DNA from 2 places in the Streptomyces sp. NPDC079141 genome. Region 2 is predicted to be linked to the other one. Evidence: riboswitches for the same ligand, from Rfam matches in the RefSeq annotation. Region 2 holds a riboswitch; the other holds the start of a gene.
The links. Region 2 has a riboswitch for cobalamin ahead of AB0Q90_RS10140 (ABC transporter substrate-binding protein). Riboswitches for the same ligand answer to the same signal wherever they lie in the genome.
Positions count from the first base shown of each region.

Region 1 (4,239 bases), on a different contig from region 2:
GAGACGCGCAGCCCGTCCTCCTCGTCGATGCCGAGCCCGTGCCGGAAGGGCAGGACGCCGTAGGTGTGCCGCCCGGTGAGGCCGTGGAGCATGTCGAGCCCGGGTTCGAGCAGCGACACATCGCCCCGGAATTTGTTGACGAGGAACCCGGCGACGAGCGCCTGGTCCTCGGGCGAGAGGAGGGCGACGGTCCCGAAGAAGGAGGCGAAGACGCCACCGCGGTCGATGTCGCCCACGACGAGTACGGGGAGCTGCGCGTTGCGCGCGATCCCCATGTTCACGATGTCGGTCCGCCGCAGATTGATCTCGGCCGGACTCCCGGCCCCTTCGCAGATCACCGCGTCATACGTGCCCCGCAACTCGGCGAGGCAGTCGAGCACGGTCCCGAGGAGCTTCTGCTGCCGCCCGCCGTGGTACCCGCGAGCGCTGAGCTCACCGACCGGCTTCCCGAGCAGCACGACCTGGCTGCTCTGCTCGCCGCCCGGCTTGAGCAGCACGGGATTCATCAGCGCGGTCGGCTCGACCCGGCAGGCCTGGGCCTGCATGGCCTGCGCCCGCCCGATCTCGGCGCCTTCGCGCGTGACGAACGAATTGAGGGACATGTTCTGCGCCTTGAACGGCGCGACCTTGACCCCTTGCCGCACCAGCCACCGGCAGATTCCGGCGGTGACGACACTCTTGCCGGCATCGGAGGTGGTGCCGGCGACGAGAAGCCCGCCGCCGGTCATGACCGCCGTCCCTTGACGATCCGGCGTGCGGCGACACTGACGCCGAGCGCCAGCCAGCTCACCCGCCGGGACAGCCGAACGGCCCGCTCGATGTCCCCGACTTCCACTGCACGTCCCTCCCCGTTCAGCACCGGCCGGTGCTCGATGCGCCCGCCGTACGACAACGTCCCGCCGAGCCGGACCCCGAGCGCCCCCGCGAACGAGGCCTCCACTGGCCCGGCGTTGGGGCTCGGGTGCTTCGCGGCGTCGGCACGCCAGGCGCGTACGCCACCACGGGGATCGCCCCCGGCGACCACCGCGAGCACGGCGGTGAGCCGCGCTCCGGGCCACCCGGCGACGTCGTCGAGCCGGGCGGACGCCCAGCCGTAGCGCCGATGACGCTCGGACTTGTGCCCCACCATGGCGTCGAGGGTGTTGACGGCCCGGAACCCCACAAGCCCCGGCACCCCGCCGGCGGCTCCCCACACGAGCGCCCCCACGACGGCGTCGGAGGTGTTCTCGGCGACGGACTCCACGACCGCGCGCGCGATTCCGTCCGCGTCCAGCGCCTGCGGATCCCGCCCGCACAGATGCGGCAGCCGTGCCCGCGCGGCCTCGACGTCCCCCGCTTCGAGGGCACGGCCGATGACCCGGGCCTCCCGGGCGAGCGAAGTCCCCCCGACGACCGCCCAGGTGGCGGCGCCGGTCAGTGCGACGGAGGCGGCAGGGGAGCGGCGTACGGCACGAGCGGCAACGGCGCCCAGCGCGACGGCTCCTCCGGCGCACACGGCGGTGTGCAGCGCGCCCCAGCCCCGGTGGTCCCGCCACAGCACGCGTTCCACGGCGCCGGCGGCCCGCCCGAACACGGCGACCGGATGCCCGCGGCGCGGATCGCCGAGGAGCAGGTCACCGAGGAGGCCGGCGGCGGCGCCGTACGCGAAGACGCGATCGGCCCGCATCGGCTCAGCCGGCCGTGGGGTCGGGCAGAGCTCGGTTGGGGCAGGCTCTCAATCGGCAGCCGCGCATGGCGATATGTCCTCACTCAGGGTGTCCGCGCCCTGGCTCGACGAGATCGGCGGTGAGAGTTCCTGGCTCCCAGGGCTGTCTACCCCGGTGACAGTGGCGGGACCGCGCCGGATTCACACCGGCTTCCTCTCCTGCCGCCGTAGCTGGCTCCGGCAGTCCACCACGGGCCCGGAAGGGCCGTCAACTTGCCGTTGACCTGCGAAGGGGGAGTGTGCTGAGTTCCACACCGCTAGCACGGCAGGCCGCCCAAAGAGGGCTGCTTGCCCTGAATTCCCCTCTGCCGGGCGGCAATCCCCGATCCCGCTTGTGAACACGCACGGTGACCCCTGCAATAGCCCCTATGCCCCATACGGGGTGCAACGGACGCGGGAGGGGACGCACAGTGGCGTACGTGGGCGAGATGCTGCTGGACGACGGGCAGATCGTGCTCCTGGAGGTGGCCGGCGACGGCCCGGCCGGAGTGCAGCGCGTCTCGCGCGGGGGCGTGGTGGCCGGTGCCGCCGAGACCCTCCAACAGGCACTCGGCCGGGTGCGCCCCGCCCTCGGCGCGGTCCTGGACGACGCCAGAAGCCTGGCGAGACCGCCCGCGGAGGTGACCGTCGAGTTCGGCATCACGCTCAGCGCCGAGGCGGGCGTCGTGGTGGCGAAGGGGTCGACGGAGGCCAACTTCAAGGTGAGCATGCGCTGGGCGCCCCAGGACGACACGGTCATTCCGGGACAGCGTGCCGATGACGGCCGCTCCTGACGACGAACTCCCGGGGGCCATCGCGCGCTTCTGGAGCGCCGACGGCCAGGTCGCCGGCTGCGGGTTCCTCGTCGCCGAACGAACGCTGTGCACCTGCGCGCATGTCGTGGCGAGCGCGCTGGGCACGCCCGACACCGACGAGACGCCCCCCGTCGCCGCGGTGACCGTGGACTTCCCGCTCCTGAGTCCGCCCTCGGACCGGCTGCGGGCGACGGTCACGCACTGGCGCCCGGTGGCGCCCGACGGCGGCGGCGACATGGCGCTGCTGACGCTGGAGGAGTCGGTGCCCGGCACCGCCCCGGTGCGCTTCGCGGGCGGTGCGGCGGTCTGGGACCACGCCTTCCGTGTCGTCGGCTTCCCGCAGCGCACCGACGACCACGGCGTCTGGGTCGACGGTCGGCTCCGCGCCGCGGTCGGCAAGGGTTGGGCCTCGATGGAGGCGCGCCCGGTACCCGGCGGCCCGCCCGTCGGCCGCGGCTTCAGCGGCGGGCCGGTCTGGGACAGCGACCAGGGCGGAGTGGTCGGCATGACGGTCGCCGCGGAGGTCGGCACCGGCGCGACCACCGCGTACCTCATCCCCGCCGCCCTGCTCCTGGGCCTGGACCCCGCTCTGCGGCCGTCGCCGTTCCGTGGCCTGGAGCCCTTCCGGGAGCAGGACGCGGGCGTGTTCTTCGCGCGGGCGGCGGACACCGAGCGGATCGTCCGCGCCGTGCGCACCCAGCCCTTCGTACCGGTGGCGGGGGCGTCCGGGGTCGGCAAGTCCTCCCTCGTGCGCGCAGGGGCGCTGCCGTTGCTGCGGGCGGCCGGGTACACGGTGACCGACTTCGTCGGCCAGCCGGGAGCCGCACCGGTGCGCGTCCTGCTGGCCGCCCTGCGGGACCGGTTTCCCGATCTCACGCGCACCACCGGCGAGCGGCTCACCGAGGAGACCGCGGTGCTGATCGGCGCCCGCCTCCTGGAGCGCTCCGGCCCGGCAGGCCACGTCATCGTCCTCGACCAGTTCGAGGAGACGGTCGGTGCGGAGCCCGCCCGCGCCCGCGAACTCCTGGGCACCCTCCTCACCATGGCGTCCGCCCGTCACCCGGACGGCCGCCACCTGCGCGTCCTGACCACCTTGCGCTCGGCCTCCCTGGAGGACCTCGTGGCGGGCGGCGACGCCGAACGCCTCAGCGTCACCGTCCAGATGCTCGCGCCCATGACCCGGCAGCAGCTCGCCGAGATCGTCCGGCGGCCCCTGGAGTCCGTCCCCGGCGTCGACTTCGAACCCGGCCTCGCCGAACGCATCGTGACGGACGCGGGCACCGGGGCGGGGGCCCTGCCGCTGGTGGAGTTCGTCCTGTCCCGGCTGTGGGAGCGGCGCGACCGCGGACGCCTCACGCATGCGGCGTACCGGGAACTCGGGGGAGTGGACGGTGCGTTGGCCGCCTACGCGGACCAGCAGCTGAAGGAGGTCTGCGCGGCGCCGGACGGTCCGAGCCCCGAGGTGGCCCGCCGCCTGTTCGAGCAACTCGTCCTGCCCGACGGCGGCCAGGGCTTCGCCCGAGTGGCCCGCGCCTACGACGCCCTGCCGCCGGAGCAGCGCACCGCGGCCCAGTCCCTGGCCTCCACCCGCCTCCTCGTCATCGCCCGCGACAGCAGGGGGCGCGAGACGGTCGCCCTCGCCCACGAGTCGCTCGTGCGGCAATGGCCCACGCTGCGCGAGTGGTTGGAGGAGACCCGCGGCTTCCGCGTCTGGCAGGAACGGGTACGGGCGCGGATGCG
Region 1 is NZ_JBFBLP010000002.1:922,387-926,625, forward strand. It holds gene AB0Q90_RS09295 (cobyric acid synthase) at 1-728, opposite strand, end outside; gene AB0Q90_RS09300 (cobalamin biosynthesis protein) at 725-1,666, opposite strand; cobalamin riboswitch at 1,770-1,910, opposite strand; gene AB0Q90_RS09305 (CU044_2847 family protein) at 2,134-2,478, shown strand; gene AB0Q90_RS09310 (serine protease) at 2,462-4,239, shown strand, end outside.
Region 1: another riboswitch for cobalamin. It lies ahead of AB0Q90_RS09300 (cobalamin biosynthesis protein); the one in region 2 lies ahead of AB0Q90_RS10140 (ABC transporter substrate-binding protein).

Region 2 (4,239 bases):
GCCAGGGCGCGGGCGGCGTGCGGCAGGACGAGGCCGACGAAGCCGATGGCCCCGGCCGAGCTCACCAGCGCGGCGGTGAGCAGGGCGGTGACGCACAGCAGCACCAGGCGGGTGCGGGCGACGGACACCCCGAGGGCGGCCGCAGCGTCCTGCCCGAAGGCGAAGGCGTCCAGGACGCGGGCGTACGACAGACACACCACCAGCGCCACGGCCAGCACCGACAGGCACACCCACACGTCGGTCCAGCCGGCGCCGCCGAGCGAGCCGAGCAGCCAGAAGAGGACGCCGCGGGTGGTCTCGGCGTCGGCCGCGGTCAGCACCACGAAGGAGGTGAGCGCGGAGAAGAGCTGCATGGCGGCGACGCCCGCGAGGACGACCCGGTCGGTGCTGCCGCCCAGGGTGTGGCTGAGGAACAGCACCAGCGCGAACGACACCAGCGCGCCGAGGAAGGCCCCCGCGGACACCGACACCGCACCGCCGCCGACGCCCAGGACGACGACGGCCACGGCCCCGGTCGAGGCGCCGGAGGACACTCCGAGGACGAAGGGGTCGGCGAGCGGGTTGCGCAGCAGCGACTGCATCACCGCGCCGCACACGGCGAGTCCGGCCCCGCACACGGCCGCGAGCAGTGTGCGCGGCAGCCGCAGCTGCCACACGATGCCGTCCCGGATCGGCGTCAACTCCGAGGTGCCGACGCCGAGATGGGCCGCGACGACGGACCACACGTCGGCGACGCGGATGTCGGCCGGGCCGATGGTGATCGCGACGGCGAGGGAGCAGCACAGCAGGACGGTGCCCGCCGTGCCCAGCACAAGCCCGCGCAGGGTCACTTCACGAGCCCGAACTCACGCAGGGCCGCGGCCACTTGCTCGACGCCTTCTACCGTGCGGATGGTCGGGTTCATGGCCTGCCCGCTGAGCAGCACGTAACGCTTGTGCTTGACGGCGGTCATGTTCTTCGTGACGGGGTCGGACTCCAGGAACGCGATCTTCTTCGCCGCGGACTCGGCGGTCTGCGACTTGCGGGTCAGGTCGCCGATGACGAGGACGTCGGGGTCGCGGTCGGCCACGGTCTCCCAGTTGATCTGTGGCCACTCCTCGTGCGTGTCGTCGAAGACGTTCCGCGCGCCGAGGGCGCGGGTCATGACGCCGGGGGCGCCGCAGCATCCGGCCATGTAGGGCGACTCGGAGTTGGCGAACCAGTAGAGCAGGGTGACGTCCGAGGCGTCGATGCCCGAAGTGGCCTTCGCCATCCGCGTCTTGAGGCTCGCGACGAGCTTCTCGCCCCGCTCCTCCACGCCGAACACCTTGGCGAGGTCGCGGACTTCGCCGTACACGTCGTCGATGGTCAGCGGGGTGTCGCGGACGCCGTCGCCGCCCCCGGAGTTGTCCTTGCCCACGCAGTCGGACGGGGAGACGTAGGTCGGGACGCCGAGCTTCTCGAACTGCTCGCGGCCGGCGACGCCGCCCTTGCCCAGGGTGGAGACGAAGGAGGCGGTGACGAAGTCGGGTTCGGTCTCCAGGACCCGTTCGAAGGACGGGTTGTTCTCGGCGATCCTCGGCACCTTCGCGTTCGCCTTCGCCAGTCCCTTCAGCACGGGGTCGGTCCAGGTCGCGGTCCCGGCCATGCGGTCGGCGAGGCCGAGGGAGAGCAGGATCTCGGTGGTGCCCTGGTTGAGGGAGACGGCGCGCCGCGGCGGCTGTTCGACGCGGACGGAGTGCCCGCAGTTGTCGAGGGTGACGGCGGCCTTGGCATCGGTGGCGGCACTGTCGTCGCCGCAGCCGGTCAGGAGCAGGGTGGAGGCCGCGAGCAGGGCGGCGGGGCGGGTGAGACGTGCGAAGGGCACGGGGTTTGTCCTCAGTCGTCGAGGGCTCGAACGCGGAGCCCGGTCGTACGGTGCTCCCCCGCCGTGCGTCGACCGCGGGGGCCGCCAGCAGGTCTTCGGACTCGGGTTCACCCGGGTCGGAGCGCCTTCCCGGACGACGTACGCCGTCCAGTGGCCGAGGCCCCGCCCGTCACCCTCACCGCTGCGCGTCAGCTCCGGATTCGCACCGGATTCCCTGACCCACGTTCATGGGTTCGACTGGCTTCGGCAAGCTATCACGCGGCCGCCGGGAATCACCGGGCGCCGTCGGCCGTTGTGCGGTCGAGAGCCCTGTCATGAGGTCGAGGAGGCCCACCGGTGTACGGCGACGACGAGACGGTCCGCAAGATCCTCACGGAACTCGGCGACACCTGGGCCGTGGTGGGCCTGTCGACGAACCGGCGGCGCGCCGCCTACGGCGTGGCCGAGGTGCTCCAGCGCTACGGCAAGCGCGTGGTGCCCGTCCACCCCAAGGCGGAGACGGTGCACGGCGAGCAGGGCTACGCCTGCCTCGCGGACATCCCCTTCGACGTGGACGTCGTCGATGTCTTCGTCAACAGCGAGCTGGCCGGGCCGATCGCCGACGAGGCGGTGGCCAAGGGCGCCAAGGCTGTGTGGTTCCAGCTCGGCGTCCTCGACGACGCCGCGTACGAGCGCACCCGCGCCGCCGGCCTCGACATGGTCATGGACCGCTGCCCGGCCATCGAGATTCCCCGGCTGCGCTGAGCACCCCCGGTGGCCGGTCCGGACAGGAACGTCGCGTAGACATGGACGGTCCGCACCCGCGCCCCGAGGAAGAAGCCGATGCACGAGCCCGCCCCTTGCTGTATGCCGTCCGCCGGGAGCGGCCCGGCCAAGCCGCTGCGCATCGCACCGCCGGCGCCGGCCGTCGCCGGGTCCACGGACGGCATGGTCCTGCTTCCCGGTGGCGAGTTCCTGATGGGCGCCGAGGACGCCGAGGGGTTCCCGGCCGACGGTGAGGGCCCGGTGCGGGCCGTGCGCGTGGACGCCTTCCGTATCGACGCCTGTGCGGTGACCAACGACGCGTTCGCCGCGTTCGTCTCCGACACCGGGCACATCACCGACGCCGAGCGCCTGGACTGGTCGTACGTCTTCGCCGGGTTCCTGCCGGGCGCCCTGCGCCGGGACGCGCCGCGGCCCGAGCAGGCCCCTTGGTGGTGTGCGGTCACGGGGGCGGCCTGGAACCGGCCGGAGGGTCCCGGGAGTGACCTCGCGGGCCGCGGTGACCATCCGGTGGTCCATGTGTCCTGGTACGACGCCGCCGCCTATGCGGCCTGGGCGGGCAAGCGGCTGCCCACCGAGGCCGAGTGGGAGTACGCGGCCCGCGGCGGCCTGGAGCAGCGGCGCTACCCCTGGGGCGACGAACTGAACCCCGACGGCGCCTACCGCTGCAACATCTGGCGGGGCACCTTCCCCACCAAGAACACCGCCGACGACGGCTACCGCGGCACCGCGCCCGTGGACGCCTTCGAGCCCAACGGCTTCGGCCTGTACAACACTTCGGGCAATGTGTGGGAGTGGTGCGCGGACTGGTGGAGCACGGAGCGCCGCGGGGCGGTGAACCCGGCCGGACCGGCCGAGGGCACCGCCAAGGTGATCCGCGGCGGCTCCCACATGTGCCACGCCTCCTACTGCAACCGTTACCGCGTCGCCGCCCGCAGCTCCAACACCCCGGACAGTTCCAGCGGCCACGCGGGCTTCCGGTGCGCACGCGACGCGTGACTCCGGCGACTCCCCGTACCGCGCCGGGCCCCCACATAATGCTCGGGTGACCACGACCCCCCACCCCAACTCCCGTGCCGCACAACGCTTTCCGGTCGTCATCGTCGGCGCCGGACCCGCCGGGCTGACCCTCGGCAACATCCTGCGGGCCGCCTCCGTCGACTGTCTGGTCCTGGAGACCGAGAGCCGTGCGTTCATCGAGCAGCGGCCCAGGGCCGGTGTCCTGGAGGAGTGGGCGGTACGCGGGCTCGAACAGCGCGGCCTCGCGGACAACCTGCTGGCGCGGGGGCAGGTGCACAACGAGTGCGAGTTCCGGTTCGCCGGGGAGCGCTACCGGTTGGCGTACGCCGAGCTGACAGGTCATCACCATTTCGTCTATCCACAGCCGTTGCTCGTCACGGACCTGGTGCGGGAGTACGCGGACGTGCGCGGCGGCGCCGTCCGGTTCGGCGTGCGGGACGTCGAGCTGCACGACCTGGACACGGGTCGCCCCTCGGTGTCGTACATCTGCCGGGAGTCGGGGCAACGGCAGGTCGTCCACTGCGACTTCGTGGCGGGCTGCGACGGGGCGCGCGGGGTGACGCGGGCCGCGGTGCCGGCCGGGCGGGCCCGTGTCTCCCGGTACGACTACG
Region 2 is NZ_JBFBLP010000003.1:97,339-101,577, reverse strand. It holds gene AB0Q90_RS10145 (iron chelate uptake ABC transporter family permease subunit) at 1-830, opposite strand, end outside; gene AB0Q90_RS10140 (ABC transporter substrate-binding protein) at 827-1,846, opposite strand; cobalamin riboswitch at 1,915-2,103, opposite strand; gene AB0Q90_RS10135 (CoA-binding protein) at 2,183-2,590, shown strand; gene AB0Q90_RS10130 (formylglycine-generating enzyme family protein) at 2,774-3,607, shown strand; gene AB0Q90_RS10125 (4-hydroxybenzoate 3-monooxygenase) at 3,654-4,239, shown strand, end outside.